Linked DNA regions of Acidisarcina polymorpha. The protein of the gene in region 2 interacts with the protein of the main gene of each other region in a pairwise test. Links are inferred from orthologs where the notes say so. Each region holds a gene or a part of one and is shown on either strand. Other genes may lie near its edges. The genes, in order: ACPOL_RS23230 and ACPOL_RS30450.

The links.
Region 1: the proteins of ACPOL_RS30450 (region 2) and ACPOL_RS23230 interact in binary tests that used the Escherichia coli proteins (3 or more experiments, as listed by UniProt). The link is inferred for Acidisarcina polymorpha from one-to-one orthologs.

Annotation. Positions count from the first base shown.
Region 1 is NZ_CP030840.1:5,459,210-5,464,571, forward strand. What follows is about bases 1,975-4,974. They hold ACPOL_RS23230 (glutamate-5-semialdehyde dehydrogenase), read left to right. Parts: upstream 1,975-2,805; coding sequence 2,806-4,143; downstream 4,144-4,974. Other genes in these bases: proB (glutamate 5-kinase), read left to right, coding at 1,975-2,809; ACPOL_RS23235 (cupin domain-containing protein), read right to left, coding at 4,231-4,563; ACPOL_RS23240 (ABC transporter permease), read right to left, coding at 4,599-4,974. Also shown: ACPOL_RS23210 (hypothetical protein), read left to right, coding at 1-289; ACPOL_RS23215 (molybdopterin-dependent oxidoreductase), read right to left, coding at 342-992; ACPOL_RS23220 (NuoI/complex I 23 kDa subunit family protein), read left to right, coding at 1,282-1,776; more of proB, read left to right, coding at 1,901-1,974; more of ACPOL_RS23240, read right to left, coding at 4,975-5,362. UniProt on the Escherichia coli protein: Catalyzes the NADPH-dependent reduction of L-glutamate 5-phosphate into L-glutamate 5-semialdehyde and phosphate. The product spontaneously undergoes cyclization to form 1-pyrroline-5-carboxylate.
Region 2 is NZ_CP030840.1:7,079,649-7,090,753, forward strand. What follows is about bases 3,563-6,431. They hold ACPOL_RS30450 (LytR/AlgR family response regulator transcription factor), read right to left. Parts: upstream 5,451-6,431; coding sequence 4,674-5,450; downstream 3,563-4,673. Other genes in these bases: ACPOL_RS30445 (sterol desaturase family protein), read right to left, coding at 3,563-4,481; ACPOL_RS30455 (sensor histidine kinase), read right to left, coding at 5,453-6,431. Also shown: ACPOL_RS30430 (tRNA dihydrouridine synthase), read left to right, coding at 1-483; ACPOL_RS30435 (ArnT family glycosyltransferase), read left to right, coding at 703-2,718; ACPOL_RS30440 (YqcI/YcgG family protein), read right to left, coding at 2,758-3,519; more of ACPOL_RS30445, read right to left, coding at 3,516-3,562; more of ACPOL_RS30455, read right to left, coding at 6,432-6,619; ACPOL_RS30460 (efflux RND transporter periplasmic adaptor subunit), read left to right, coding at 6,892-8,136; ACPOL_RS30465 (efflux RND transporter permease subunit), read left to right, coding at 8,171-11,105. UniProt on the Escherichia coli protein: Member of the two-component regulatory system BtsS/BtsR, which is part of a nutrient-sensing regulatory network composed of BtsS/BtsR, the low-affinity pyruvate signaling system YpdA/YpdB and their respective target proteins, BtsT and YhjX.

The DNA.
Region 1 (5,362 bases), 1.6 Mb from region 2 along the record:
CGGCGACCACGTCTATGCGCTGTTCATGAACGTCGACCAGCGGGTGGTGCTGGATACCTGGACGTCGTATCCCGAGCAAAAGAAATCGAGCCGGGGCGGCGAATATCTCTTCGAATACCGGATCGACCCGTTGAGCGACCAGGGGACTTCGCGGCCAGTGACCGGGCGGGACGCGCTGCCGGTGAAGCAGCGGCTTTGCAGGGGCGCCGATGTGGTCTTCGGGATTGCTGGCGGGCAGGAGAGCGCGGCTTGCAAGGGATTCGCGGGGACCGGTCAGAGAGCGCGTTGACACTCGACAGGATGGGTCGGATGCGGAGGTCTATGGCTTCAGCTCAAGGCTTTCAGACCGTGGCTTTCAGTTCGATCGAGACGAGATTGCGCACGGACCGGGCGGGGCGCTTGTCTTCTGTAACGACGAGCTTGAACGGGCCGTTCTTGGCATCGAGCGGCTGCCCGTTCATGGAGTCGGCGACGATCACGTCTCCGGGATGGAAGCTTGGGTCGGTCTCTGCCAGCGCCAGCACCGCCCTGTAGCCGTCGGAACCGGTGGCGACGATGTAGTCCGACAGCGCCTTGCCGTGAAGCTTGTCTCCGGTGGGTGCTCCGTACTTGGCGAGCAGGTCGATGAGCGGAACGCCGGAGTAGGTTTCGTCGGTTTTGGTGTGGGCGTTGTGGTAGCTGACGGTTTTGTGAGGAAGATCTTTGAACTCGGCCAAGGTAAGTGCTGTTCTCCGGCCGTCCACCATGACCTGCAACTCTGGGTTAGTAGCGGAGGCGACAACCGGGTTCGTGGCCGTGCGCGGCTGCTGAGCGGAGACCTGGGCCATTCCCAGTAGGAGCGAACAGACGAGACCAGCGGCTGCACCGAACTTGAATCGATGCTTTTCTGTTCCCCGCATGTTCACCGTCACCAAGGCTCCTTCAAAGCCACCGCGCCGCTCCTCGGCCTCGGCCCTCGTCCAAGCGGCTGGCGGACTCCAGCCAGGGGCCATTGCGGCGGTTCCGGTGGAGTCGCACGACGGAGCTTGGCTCGCAGCGAGTTGAGCCAGCGCTTGAGCAGCGGTTCGGGTTCCTGACGGTGGCGGCGGCGGATTTTGGCGGCGACTTCTTTGGATGGGTCGAGAGCCGGGTGCGGCTCGGATTTGGAGGTTGTCCAAAATCTCGGCTCGGAATGTAGGCGTTCGGAGTTGGGGCGCATGGCAACCTCCCAAAACAGCGATACGGCAAAACCGGATGGAGGGTGAATCTGACGAGAGCGCCGGCCTCCAGTATACTGAGCCTATGTCGATTGTGCGCAACATCGCTGGCATTGCCAAGGGCATGAGCATCACGTTCGGAGAAATGCTGAAGCCGACCGAGGTTGAGAACTATCCCGACGGCCCAGGGCCGCTGCGGGGAGCGGTATTTCAGGACCGCTTCCGGGGCGCGCACGTGCTCCAGCGGGATGAAAATGGCCTGGAAAAGTGTGTGGCCTGTTTCCTCTGCGCAGCCGCCTGCCCGTCGAACTGTATCTATATCGAGGCAGCGGAGAATACCGACGAAGTCCGGATCTCGAGCGCCGAGCGTTACGCCAAGGTCTATAACATTGATTACAACCGCTGCATTTTTTGCGGCTACTGCGTCGAGGCCTGCCCGACGGACGCGATCACCCATGGCCACGGCTTCGAGTTAGCCAGCTTGAACGCGACCAATCTGATCATGCGGAAGGAAGATATGCTGGCGACGTCGGTCGCGATGCCGGGAAGCCTGGCGGCACACTCCGACTCGGTCAAGTGAGTTTAGCGGGCTAGATTTCTGACCGAAACGAAGAGGCGCCGACTGGGAGATGCTACCCGATGGCGCCTATTTTCTTGCTTGACCGGAATGTCATCGCCGCACCTTCTGAGGGACAAAGCAGCACATGGCCAACACACTCAACCTGCTGAACGAACGAGAAGCACTCGCTGAGGCTGCGAACGTTAATGCTGCACGCGAACGAGTCGCGTCGGCTCGGCGTATTGTGATCAAGCTGGGAACGAACGTCATCATCCGCGACGACGGCGCGCCGGCTGTGGGCCTGATTCATGCGCTGGTCGAGTCGGCGATCAACCTTCGCCGGGATGGCAAACACGTCATTTTTGTCTCCTCCGGCGCGATCGCGCTAGGGGTGAGGCGCCTGGGTATGGAGTCGTCTCCGACTGAATTGGCGATGAAGCAGGCGTGCGCCGCGGTGGGTCAGAGCCAGTTGATGTCGCTCTACGAGAGCGGCTTTCAGCACTTCGATGTGGCGACTGCGCAAGTTCTGTTGACCGAAGACGACTTCCTCGATCCGGTGCGCTATTCCAACCTGAGGGCGACGCTGGAAACGCTGTTGACGCTGGGGGTTGTGCCGGTGATCAATGAAAACGATACCGTCTCGACCCTTGAATTGGAGCGGCCTGGGGGAAGTCCTATTGGCCGAGACTTCGCTGAGAGCCAACGAATTTTCGGCGACAACGATAAACTTTCCGCATTGGTGATGACCAAGATGGACGCCGATTTGTTGATCCTGCTTTCCGATGTAAGCGGCTTGTATTCGAAGCATCCCAGCGACCCTGAAGCGGAGTTGATCTCCGAGGTGAACGAGATTACTCCGGAACTTATTGCCGCTGCTGGAGCGGCGAATGGCCGCGGTCGAGGAGGCATGCTCACGAAAGTCGAAGCCGCGCGCATGGTGATGGACGCAGGCAAGCTGGCAATCATCGCGAGCGGCCGGACGCCTGGGGTGGTTGAGCGGGTGTGCGCCGGCGAGACGGCAGGCACGGTCTTCTTCAAAGAGGGGTCGAGATGAGCGCGGCGGCCGTAGAACCGGTGAAGGCAGGCGATGTTGCAGAGCTGGCGTTCGCAGCTAAACGAGCGGGGCGCAAGCTGGCTTCTCTTTCCGCTTCCGATAAAGATCAAATACTGTCACGAATTGCCGCATCTCTTGAGCGCCATGTCGCGGAGGTGCTTCGGGCAAACGAAGAAGACGCGGCTGAGGCGCGGGTCGCCGTCGACCGCGGCGAGATGTCAAAAGCTCTGTATCAGCGGCTGTTACTATCTCCGGAAAAGTTGCAAGGCATGATCGACGGTGTCAGAGCGGTTGCCAAGCTGGACGATCCGGCCGGGAAGATGTTGCAGCGGACGCTGCTCGACGACGGGCTGATTCTCGAAAAGGTCAGTGTGCCGCTTGGCCTGCTCGCGATTATCTTTGAGGCCCGTCCCGACGCCATCACTCAAATCAGCGCGCTGGCCATCAAGTCGGGAAATGCGGTTATTCTCAAGGGCGGCAGGGAAGTGGAGCGAACCATGGCCGCGGTGCTTGTGGCGATCCATGAGGCTTTGCGGGGCTCTGGTCTGGTGGATGAGGCGGCGGTGAGCGGCGTCTACGGGCGTGCTCCGGTCGAGGCATTGCTCAAGCTGAGTGGGACCATCGATCTGGTGATTCCGCGCGGGTCGAACGCCTTGGTGCAGCACATTCAGAACAACACCGACATCCCTGTGCTAGGCCATGCCGACGGAGTCTGCCACGTTTACATCGACGCCGCGGCGGATTTGGACATGGCTATTGCGATTGCGGTCGATAGCAAGGTGCAGTATCCGGCGGTCTGCAATGCGGCGGAGACGATTCTCGTTCATCGAGCGATTGCCGAGGCAGCTTTGCCGGCGTTGGCGGATGCTCTTGAAGCCAAACAGGTGAAGATTCGAGGAGACGGGCGCACGCGCGGTTTCCTGTCAGGTCATGCGGTTGACCTAGTTGGGGACGATGAGTGGCACACCGAGTATTCCGACCTGGTTGTGGCCGTTCGCGTAGTCGATGACCTGGATGAGGCTCTTGACCATATCGAACGCTACGGGTCGCACCATACCGATTCCATCGTCACCGAAGATGCCGACGCTGCCCGGCGCTTTTTGGACGAGGTCGATTCAGCCAACGTTCTGCATAACTGTTCGACGCGTTTTTCGGATGGCTTTCGCTACGGGTTCGGGTCGGAAGTTGGCATCAGCACGAGTAAGCTGCATGCCCGCGGTCCGGTCGGACTCGAGGGTTTGGTGACATATAAGTACCGGCTGCTGGGGCATGGGCAGGTGGTGAAGGACTATGCGGGAAAACCTGCACGGCCGTTCAAGCATCTTAAGCTTTGAGAATCCCCCTCAAGCCTAGGACCGCTTGAATGAGGCACTGGATTTCGCTTGGCAACGACTGGCTCTCTTGCTTTGAGGATTTTGATCTCAGACGCTGATCGTTTCCGTGCCTGCCAGCTCGAAGGTGAGGTTCACGGATCGCGCGCCACCTGGCCGAGTCCGATGGCGAACCCCGCGAGGAATGGTGAGCACTTGCCCGGGATCGAGTTCGAGCGATCCACCTTCAAATTCGATGGTCAGCCGTCCTTCAATCACCAGGAATGTCTCGTCGGAGTTGGGATGGAAATGCCAAGGGTATGGTTCTGTCATTGTGGAGATACGCACCACGTGGTCGTTGATCTCTGCGATGGGATGGTTGTCGTATCCCAGATGGGCCGGAGATTCTGACTTCAGGGTGATGACCTTGGGAAGGTCCTTCATCTTGATCCTCGTTTTTCCATGGAGATTGATCCGGTTCAGACCCGGATTCTTGGGTTCGCTACCGTATACAGCAGATCCGTGATCAAGTTCACCATGACATAGGTCAGCCCAACCGCCAGAATGCATCCCTGGACTAGCGCATAGTCACGGTTCGAGATGGCGGACACGGTGAGCCTCCCAATCCCGGGCCAACTAAAGATGGTCTCAGTGACAATCGCTCCGGCGAGCAGCGCGCCGAACTGCAATCCGACCAGCGTGAGTACCGGGATGATGGCATTGCGCAGGGCGTGTTTATAGACGACTGTGTTTTCCGTGAGGCCCTTGGCGCGAGCGGTGCGGATGTAGTCCTGGCCAAGTTCTTCGAGCATTGCCGTGCGGACCATGCGAGTCAGAATGGCTGCGAGTGCTCCGCCCATGGTGACGGCCGGCAAAATAAGATGACTGATGCCGCCGGCGCCGGAGACGGGGAGCCAGCCTAATTTGATCGAGATAAGCAATTGGAAGATGGGCCCGAGCGCGAGTGCGGGGAACGAGAGGCCAAGCAGGCTGACGATGCCGAGTAGGCGGTCCTGCCAGCGACCGCGGTGAAGAGCCGCCGTAACTCCGGCAGGTATGGCGAGCAGCAACGCCACGATCAGGGCGGCGAGGGTCAACTGCAGCGTGTATGGATATCGGGTCGTGATGAGGTGGGCGACGGTGTCGTTCAACCGGAGAGAGCGTCCAAAATCTCCGCGAACCACCCCGTGCCAGTAGTGCAGATACTGCTGGCCGAGAGGCACGTCGAGGCCGTAGGCGTGGC
Region 2 (11,105 bases):
ATCGGCAACGGAGACATCCGCACCCCCGAAGACGCCGTAGCCATGGTCGCCCAAACCGGTTGCGACGCGGTGATGATCGGCCGCGCTGCTCCGTCGAATCCGTGGATCTTTCGCCAGATCGCGCAATACACCGCCCTCGGGCGCTACGATCAGCCGACGGAGCTGGACCGTTATCGCATCATTCGTGCCTATTTTCGGATGCTGCTCGAAACCGCCTCCGAAGCGGGCGACGATGGCGAAGGTCAAGGCACCGGCTACGAGGGCCGCAACTACGCCCCCGGCAAGATGAAGCAGTTCGCCTCCTGGTTCACTCATGGAGTGCCCGGTGGAGGCGCGCTTCGCAAGGCTATCTACGAATGCAAGTCAGGCCCTGCGGTTCTCGATGCGGTTGAGGATTTCTTTTCGAACCGCCTCACGGACGGAATCACTGCTACGGAAGCTGACGCGATCGATCAGCCGGTCTTCGCCGAATGCTCCTGGTGAATCAACCCTACTGAGATCACAAGTATGTGCGCTGCCTAAACGGCCGCGGGCATTTCGCTCATTTTCGAATCGAGAATCGGTCTTCGTTCCTTCCAAAAGGCGCAGCAACGGTCTCAATCGGCCGGATATGGAAGATTGATTGGGCAGTCATCATCGCGACGGGATTTATATTCAACTCTATTTTGAATTTGAACCCGTGATCGACAGGAGAGCCGGTCCTTGAGATTGCCCTCACTTCCATTCAACCGCCATTATCGGACCCTCGCGGTGACGGTGCTCCTTCTCGTCTTCACACTGCAACTTGTGCACGTGGCGCGGGTGTACTCGGCGAACTGGGACGAGGCGCATCACCTGTACGACGGCTACAACATCTGGACGAAGCATGATTACCGGTTGAATGCCGAAGTGCCGCCGCTGGTGAAGCTTACGGCTGCACTCCCGCTGCTGCGAATGCATCTTCAGGTTCCGCCTGACCTAGGAAAGTCTCAAGGGCTTGAAGCCTTCCTAGACGGCCGGTTGTTTGTCTTCGGAAATGGCGGAGACCGCGTTCTCTTTCCAGCGCGTATGGCATGCATGTTGTTTGCACTGCTGCTGGCCGTGCTGCTTTACATGGCAACCCAAGAAATGTTCGGCGGTATCGCCGCACTGGCCGCTCTGTCACTGTTCACCTTTGACCCGCTCGTGCTCGCGCATGGCGCCTTGGTGTCGACTGATGTTGGCAGTGCCTGCTTCATCTTCGGATCTGTATACGCCTTCTACCGCTATTCCCAGGTTCCGAAACTTCCGCGTCTTCTTGTTGTTGGTCTGGCGACGGGACTCGCGATGACCGCAAAATTTACAGGGATCTTCGTCTTCCCGATGCTCGTGCTCCTCGCCGGAGTCGAAGCGCTGCTCGCACGAAGCTGGACGGTGCTGGGAAAGCGCCTGATGGCGTGCGCGGCGATTCTGCTCTGCGCTTGGGTGGTGACCTGGGCATTCTACGGGTTTCGCTACGCACCGGCTCCGGGTGGCAAAGAGCTTTCGCCGAGTCTCGGGCCCTATGTTGCCTCTATGCCGAATAAGACCAATGCTGCGGAGCTATCGGCGGTTTCTAAGTTTCACCTGCTGCCCGAGGGATATATCTGGGGACTGGCCAATACCAAGAAGACAGAGTGGGAGTACACCAGCTACTTCTTCGGAAGAATGTACCGTCATGGACCATGGCAGTACTTTCCCGTTGCGTTTCTCATCAAATCCACGCTCCCGTTGTTGTTTTCACTGGCGTTGTTTCCGTTCTTCTGGCTTCGGCGTCAGGATCGGCATGCGCGCGAGCTGTGCTTTCTGCTGATTCCCGTCGTGTTTTATTTCGCGCTGGTGACCACGTCGCATATGGATATTGGCGCACGGCACCTGATGCCGATCTTCCCGTTTCTCTATGCTCTCGCGGGCGTCACGATCGCGCACGCGATCGTTCGTAGCCGGGGCTGGGCTGCGGTCGCAGCGGCGCTGCTGCTGTGGCAGGTTCTTACTTCGGCCCGCTCCGCTCCCGCGTACATGGCCTACGGGAATGAGGCGTGGGGTGGACCCTCGCAGGTTCATCGCTACCTCAGCGATGCGAACGTCGATTGGGGGCAGCAGCTGAAGGCGGTGAAACAGTACCTGGATCAAAATCACATTCAGGACTGTTGGTTTGCCTATTTCCCGGACGGAGCGGTTGAGCCTTCCGACTACGGCGTCAATTGCAAGCGACTGCCGACCGGAAGTTCGCTCTGGTGGTTCAGATTGCCAATGGACGTTCCCCCGGTGATCGACGGGACGATTCTGATCAGCGACAGTGATCTGGAGGGCGTCGAGTCGGGAGACGGACCGTTAAACTGGTTCAATCCATTTGTCGGATTGAAGCCGGCAGCGGTAATTCAGGATGGAGTCTATGTCTATCACGGACGGTTTGCCGTGCCATTAATGGCAGCCCTGGTGGACGTGCGAAAGACAGGCGACCTCCTCAAAGCCGGCCAGGCGGACGCGGCTCTCGCTACCGCGCAGGAGGCCGTCAAGCTCGCACCGGACTCCGCCATCACGCAACTCAACCTGGCTGACACGCTCATCTTGAAGCAGCAATGGGGCGAGGCATTCGACCACTATCAACGCGCGGGGGAGTTAGCGCGAACCATCCGGCCCGAGCTTGAGGACGAAGACATGATTCCAAGAAGCGAAAAAGGAATGGAGTTGGCCGAAAGCCATCTTCATCAACCGTGATGTACGCCTGATAGTGAAAATCGAGGGCAGCCGGTTACATCATGCTGAAAGTGTGTGATGTGTCGGAGATGCGCTACGCGTGTGGAACGGGCACGTACCGGTCTCCGCTTCATTGTCGTCAGGAAGCGCATACTGCTTCCATTCACGATTCGTGAGGTTCCCGTAAAACCCAATGTCAGGATGTACCGCCATTTCGTCATAAGCCAACATGCGCTTGTGTATGCGCTGCCGGACCGAGGCGGCGATTGGTTGCGATGTTGCCGGGTCAATGAACAGGACTCTCGGCTGGAAGATAAGCACCGCGCCTGGACCGAGATTTCTGCTACGCCGGCGCCGGTAGGTGGGGGATGCTCCCACCACAAACATCTCGCAACCCTCAAACGCGAACTCCCAGAGCGGCTCGTCGGGCGTCCTGTCTATGGCCGGAGCTTGATCGTGCTCGTGAAGGAACTGCAGTGTCTGCCAGAAGCGCGCCACGAAGGCATGGTGGTCAGTCATCGATGGATCGGGCTCGAAGAACGCGGCCAGGCTCGAGCGTTCATGAGGAGGAGCGCCAATGAGGCTGACAAATTGCCGCATGTTGGTCACAAACTGATTTAGGCCATCCTGCGCGACGAACGTGTAAATCATCTCTCCGCGGGCCTCGGCACTCTGGCCGAAGAAACAGGGATACTCGGGGTTGCGAAGCCTGGCTTTGTATTGTTCATACGCCTCCAGCTTCCAGCTATTTTCGACTTGGACTCCCAGCCTGCCTTGATCAAGAACACGGCCTGTCCATTCTCGTGAAAAAGCGCAGATCATGCAGCCCTCATGGACGGCGTCTTCTTTCCTCGCCTGGCTAAGCGGATCATGCGGCGAAAGCCTGCAAGCTGCTGTTCTCCCCATGAGCCGCTGACTAGAGCAGGTTCGGCTCCGGCATCGCCAGTCTCGACGGTGTTGTCGCGAAATCTGGCAGTCCCAAAAGAAATGTCCCACAAGGACAAGGTAGTTCCGAAGTTGCAGCTGCGCCTCCCAGCGGCACGCAGCGCGTGGTGCGTGCGATGAAATTGCGGGGAGACAAAGATGTGTCCCCCAAGCCATCCGTAGCCAACCCGGGTGTTTGCGTGGGAGATGCTGCCGAGAAGCCGGAAGCAAAGAATGAGGAAGGGAAACTGAAGCGACGGCACCCCGATAGTCAGGCCCACTAAGATCAGCCACACATAAGTGATCGCGTCTTCCAATATGTGCGAGCGGTCATCGGACCAGAAGGTCATCTGGTCTTCGGCATGATGAAGGGAGTGAATGCCATACCACCACCCATACCTGTGAGAGAGACGATGACGCCAATAGTCGGCTAGATCGAGAAGAGTGAAGTTCGCGATGAAGACGATAGCGGGCCACGACACGAGAAAAGGCAACAGTCGCGAAAGGGACGGCGGGGTGATCGCGTGGGCCTGCAGAAATCCATTGAGCTGCCGGTGCAGCCAATCGTATTCAAAGAACGCGATGAGCGGATAAAGCACGATGCGGACAAAGAACGCATAGATCACGTCCGCCGCGATGCAGTTGCGTTTGGACCAACTCGTGAGCGGCCGGTACCGTTCGAGCGGTGTACAGATTGAAAAGCTGATGCACAGCTCCGCAACTCCGCAGGCAGCAAAAAACAGCCAAAGCGAAATAGCGTGCTCATAATGCTGCATGCCCAGCTTTTCTAACAACGATTGAATGAAATTGAGAATGCCGTCAACGCTCATTGAGTACGCCGGACTGGTGTGGGTGCCCACACATGCCGTCCTCCAAATATCCAACCAATACCAACTTGGCAGGTCCGGTCAGAGGGTTCCAGTTGTTTGCAGCTAACGTTGCGCTTCGTGCAGGGAACCACCGCAAGTCGCGGGGTTAATTTTGATTGTAACTCCATTCCGCTTCGCAAAATATTCAGGCTGAATTCCTTACCGTTTCAGCTTCTTCGCCCGTCAAGGGGACCAACTCCTGGTGACCGCAAGCAACTGTTGCCACCCGGCCTTGCTCATCTTTAACCGCTGCCCGTTGGCCAGACTCACCGAGCCTTCGCTGCGCCCCTCGCGAAAGATCTCTTGCACCTTCTCCACATTCACAATGACAGAGCGATGAATGCGGACGAACTTCTCCGGGTCGAGAGTCTCTGCAAGTTGTTTGATCGTCTCGCGCAGCATGAGGCTCTTCGCACCGACGTGCAGGCAGCAGTAATAGTCTGCGGCCTCGATCCACTCGATCTCATCGACATTGACGAAGCAGTCCCTCCTGCCGCCGGGAATGAGCAGACGTCTTGGATATTCGTTCCTCGCGCCGTTCCCCAGATTTTCCAGTACGGACTTGAGCTGCTCCTGATTCGACAACGCGGCGCTCGACGCAATCCGTTCCTTTACCCGGGCCAGGGTCGCCTGCAGGCGCTCCCGTTCGACCGGCTTGGTCAAGTAGTCCAGCGCGTGGACCTCGAACGCCTTCACCGCATATTGATTGTGCGCCGTCACGAAAACCGTTACCGGCATATACGCCGGACCGACCTGCTCGAGGACCTCAAACCCTCCCCTTCCCGGCATCTGAATGTCGAGAAAGAGCACGTCGATTCGTCTCTCTTTGAGGCTCGCTACCGTCTCTCTTCCATTGCGACATTCTCCGATGACACAAATCTCATCGTCGCCCGACAACAGAAACCTGAGGCGTTCGCGCGCCAGCGGTTCATCGTCGGCAATGATCGTCTTCAGCTTCATCTTCAGCCGCGTTCATAGGGGATGGCGATCGCGACTTCAAAGCCGCCCGATTCCACCGGCTGCGCTTTCATCGAATAGCCGTCCAGGTAGAAATGCGCGAGCCGCTCGCGCGTGTTTTTTAGTCCGATGCCATGGCCATTCTGCAGCGCAGCGCCTCCGCCTGAGCCACTCCCCGAATCGCGCACACGCAGGAGCAACGTAGACCCCTCGCGCCGCGCCGAAGCCTCGACCAGACCTTCGCTCTCGCAATTCGCGATTCCATGCCGAATCGCATTCTCTACGATAGGTTGAAGCAGGAAACAAGGGACCAGCCCATCGAGGGCGCCCGGCTCTACTTTGATCTCGACACGCAGCCGATCGGCAAAACGAACCTGCTCGATCGCGAGGTAATTTTCCATGATCTCCAACTCTTGCGAGAGCGGCACCTTCTCCGGAGTAGTTCTCTGCAGGGTGCTCCGCAAAATCGCGTTGAGGTGAGAAAGCATCGAAGCTGCTTCCCTCTGCCGCCCAAACTCAACCAGGGTAGTGATGGCATTCAGGGTGTTGAAGAGAAAGTGGGGTTCCATCTGCATCTGCAATGCCCGCAGGTGTGCCGTGGAGAGCTGCTTCTGCAGTTCCGCGGCGGCCAAGGCATCCTTCTGCGCACGAATCTGGAACTGGATGGTCCCAATCATTCCGAAGAGAAATCCATAGAGCAGCACTTCCATGCCGAAGCGATTGACGTTCAGCATGCTCGTCCAAATCGCCAACGGAGAAGACTGCCAGCCTGGATCGATGAACCCAAGGCTGCCCAGCAGCAGCAGATGGACGACGCCAAGCGCTGACCCCACCAGCAGATGAATCGAAATCGCTTTGAAAGAAAAGCTGGAGGCAAAGGCCAGGTGCTGGCTCAGCTTCCACATCGCGCTGGCAATGCACGCCCACCACAGCCAAAGCACCGCTCCGTATATGAGGGATGGACGATGAGTCACTGACTGGCATTCAGCGGCAGTCGCAAGAGCGAGAGCAGTCGCGACAGAAAAGATCACGGCATGGCCGTTCAGTCGCAGCCCTGCCTGCAGGCCACCGGGACGTTTCCAGACAGATTCGGCGCGGCCGGCCTGCGGTGCGTTCGCCTGCTTGCTGGATGAAGCCTGGGGTAACTCGTGTGCAGCCGTGAGTGCATTCATCTGCTTCCTTCCTTCTCCGATGAATCCCGAGCACCATCGTTCCTTCCAGAATCGTACTCCGGGACCACCATGGCCAGCTCTTTGCAGGGAACCCCATAGTTTCTGCAGGGAGCGAGCCTCGATGCCAGGGGTGAAAGCACATCACTCTCTCGCCGCCAATTCCAGAGCGCTGACTGCATTTACTGCAACCCCGGCTGCATACCGATGGTCACGCGCGAAACAAGCCCGGATCCTGGCTCTGAGGTATCGCGAGCGTGAAGCACCACGGCATCTTGTCCCTCCTCAAATACGTTTTGTTCGGAGCCCCACTGTGTCTTCCCCTGACATCCTGCACTCGAGTCGCAGCCAAAGCGAAACCAGCCGCAACCGAGGCGGTACCGGTCCGCGCCGTGCGGGCGGTCTCCGAGGATGTTCCCGTCGACATCGCAGCTGTCGGAAACGTCGAGGCGATGGAACGCGTTGAGGTCAAGTCGCGGGTGCCCGGGCAAATCAACCTTGTCGCCTTCGTCGAAGGACAAAACGTAACTAAGGGCCAGTTGCTTTTCACCATCGACCGCGAGACGCTCGAACGTCAAACGCTGGAAGAGCAGGCAAACTTTGAACGCGACGCCGCGATGGAAGAGCAGGCCCGCGCAGTTGTGGCGCGTGACACCGCCGCAGAAAAGCAGAGCCATTCAGAGGCGGATGTTGCCCGGCGCCTTGGGACACTCGGCGTAATCTCCGGGCAGCGCGTCGACCAGCTGGTCACCGCCAGCGAGACTGCCGGCGCAGCCCAGCGCGCCGACCAGGCGGCGGTCGAGGCCGCGGCAGGCACAATCAGGGCCGACCGGGCGCGGCTTGCCGAGACTCAGCTGCAACTGCACTTTACAGATGTGGTCGCGCCGATCAGCGGGCGCGCCGGCGCGGTGACCGTGAAGACCGGCAACATGGTGCGAGACAACGACACTACCCTCGTCACCCTGCTTCAACTGGCGCCCATCTATGTCACCTTTGGAATTCCCGAACAGAGTCTGCCCGAGGTGCGCCGCCTCAACGCGGCGGGGCAACTGACAGTAAACGCAAGCCTTGATGCGGCCGCCGGTAGCGCAGCCGGGATGGAAGGCCATCTCGCCTTCATCGACAACACCGTCGATGCAACCACCGGCACGATCCGGCTCAAGGCTGTGTTCCTGAATGCCGACAACGCCCTGTGGCCGGGGGAGTATATCAATGTGCGCTTCCGCCTTGGCGTGGAGGCGGGCAGAACGGTGGTGCCAGAATCCTCTATTCAGGATGGCCTCGACGGCAAATACGTCTGGCTGGTCAAATCTGGGAAGGCTTCGATTGCGCCTGTGACCGTGCTGCGGACCTACCGGCCAACGACCGGCCCCGAAGAAGCAATTATCGGCGGCGGCATCAAGCCGGGCGACGTGGTAGTCACCGAAGGGCAGCTCCGGCTTACGGCCGGTGCGACAGTCACATTGTTAGATGCCTCGCACAGCCAACCGCCGGCTTCCAAACCAACGGTAACGCCGTGACTGCGAACGCCGCCAATGCTAAGCAAGGTGTCCAATGATGCGTTTCACTGACTTCTTCATTCGCCGCGCGACCACGACCACGCTGCTGAGCGCGGCCATCGCCGGCTTCGGTCTGCTCAGTTACAATTCCCTCGCAGTCAGCAACCTGCCCGAGGTCCAGTACCCGACCATCCACGTTCAGGCTGGTTTGCCAGGGGCAAATCCCGACGCTATGGCATCCACTGTGGCCACGCCGCTCGAGAGTGAGTTCTCAACCATCCCCGGCATCGAACACATGGCCTCCACCAGTGCGGTGGGCGAAACCAACATCACTCTTGAGTTCGATTTGAATCGGAGCGTCGACGCGGCCGCGCAGGATGTCCAGGCGGCGATCTCCCGCGCCGCGGGCGCGCTCCCCGCAAGTATGCCCTCGCCGCCCTCCTACTCAAAGGTGAATCCAGCACAGAGGGCGATCCTCTGGCTCGAGATGTCATCAACGACAATCGCCCTCGACGACTTCGCAAAATACGCGAATCAGATCTTCGCCAAGCGCGTCTCCATGGTGAGCGGCGTCTCTCAGGTAGAGGTTTACGGACCGGAAGCCCCCGCGATTCGCGTGCAGGCCGACCCGGCCAGGCTGGCAGCTTATGGGCTCGACCTTGAGCAGCTTCGCACCGCGCTCACCAGCAACAGCACCAACCTGCCATCGGGTACTCTCTACGGCGACAACAAGGACTTCTCCCTGCAGGCCAATAGCCAGCTCAGTTCGGCCGGGGAGTTTTCCCAAATGGTCGTCGCTTACCGCGACGGATCTCCCATTCGCTTGAGTCAGGTCGCCAACGTCTTCAATAGCTCAAGGAGTGACAGGAGCCGGTTTTGGATCAATGGGCGGCGTAGCGTCATCCTCGCGGTGCGGAAACAGCCCGGCGCCAACACTGTCGAAGTCGCCGACAAGGTAAAGGCCGTTATCTCCTCGCTGCGCGATTCCATGCCGCCGGGGGTCTCCTTTGGTAAGGTCGCCGACGATGCCGACCTGGTCCGCGAATCGATCGCCGAGGTCAATCGCACCCTGATCATCACCATCGTTCTGGTCGTGCTGGTCATCTTCTTATTTCTCGGAACCGCGTCTTCGACAATCGTCGCCAGCGCGACCATCCCGCTTTCCATCCTCGGATCCTTCATCGTCATGCGGCTGCTTGGTTATTCGGTAGATATGTTTTCGATGATGGCAATAACTCTTTCCGTCGGCTTCATCGTCGACGACGCCATCGTCATGATTGAGAACATCGTGCGTCATCGCGAGATGGGCAAGTCGCGAATGCAGGCCGCGCTCGACGGTGCCAACGAGGTCGGTTTCACCATCATCTCAATGACGATCTCTCTGGTCGCCGTCTTCCTGCCCATAGTCTTTCTAAGTGGCATCCTGGGCCGCCTGCTTCGCGAGTTCGCAGTGACGATCTCCGTGTCGATACTGCTTTCCGCACTCACGGCGCTCACGCTCACACCCATGCTATGCAGCCGCTTCCTCGGCTCGCGCGAAACCGCAGGCCACTGGTTTCAAGAGCGTTCGGAGAGCTTCTACGCCGCCATGCAGGAGGCATACCGGCGTTCGCTGGACGTGGTCTTGCGCCATAGGCGCGCCACCATCCTCGTTAGTGTCGCGATGACCGTGCTCACCGCCTGCCTCTTCGTCGTCGTTCCCAAAAGCTTTATCCCCGCCGTGGACGTGCCCAACTTTGGGGGCACCCTTGAGGCCTCGCAAGATAACTCTTTCGATCGCATGATTGCTTATGGCGAAGAGGTCAACAAGATTCTCGCAACCATTCCGTGGATGCAAAGCAACCTCGCTGGCGTGGATTCGCAGAACAACGGCTGGTTCTGGGTTAATCTCGTTCCCGATAAACACCGGCCCAACGTAAAGGTCATCATGGCCGGCCTGCAGAAGCGCTTGAACAAGATTCCAGGCCTCAACGTCTACCTCCGCCAGGGCAATTGGGTCGATCTCGGCCAGAGTGAGGGGCGTTCGCAATACTCGGCCGCGCTCCAAAGCCCAGACGCCGAGGAGCTATACCGGTGGGCGCCCCGCTTGAAGACGAAGCTACAATCGCTGCCCGAGTTGGCAAACGTCTCGAGCGATCTGCAGATGAGCGCGCCGCGCGTGAATGTCGACATCCGCCGCGATCTCGCCATGTCGCTCGACGTCGACCCCGAAAAGATTGCCAACACCCTCTACGATGCCTATGGAAACCGGCGCGCGAACACGATCATGGTAGCGTCGGAGCGCTACGACGTGATCCTCGAGGTCGCAAGACAGTACCAGCGCGACCCGGCGGCCCTGGCAGACTTATACATCCGGTCGAACGCCGGCCGGCTGGTTCCCCTCTCGGCGATCACTACGCTCACTCAGACCGTGGCGCCTTTAACCGCGAACCACATCGGGCAATTTCCCGCAGTCACTTTTCAATTCGATCTCAAGCCTGGAGTTTCACTAAGCGCCGCGACGGAGATCGTTCGCCGGGCGGCCGAGGAGATCGGCATACCAACGACGATCAGCTTCGCATTTCAAGGGACCGCCGCCCAATTCCAAAGCTCGCTCAAAGGCCTCGGGCTTCTGCTGGTCATCGCAGTAATGGTGATCTATCTCGTCCTCGGAGTGCTCTACGAGAGCTTCATCCATCCCATCACGATTCTCTCCGGGCTGCCATCGGCTGCCATCGGCGCGCTGCTCACCTTGCTGGCATGCGGGGAAGATCTTAATCTCTATTCTTTTCTCGGCATAATTATGTTGATCGGCATCGTGAAAAAGAACGCGATCATGATCGTAGACTTCGCGCTCGACGCCGAACGCGGCTCCGGCATGAGCCCTGAGGCCGCGGTCTACCAGGGCTGTGTGCAACGCTTTCGTCCAATCATGATGACCACGATGGCCGCCTTGTTCGGCGCGATCCCCGTCGCCTTCGGCAGCGGCATCGGCGGCGAGGCGCGCCGCC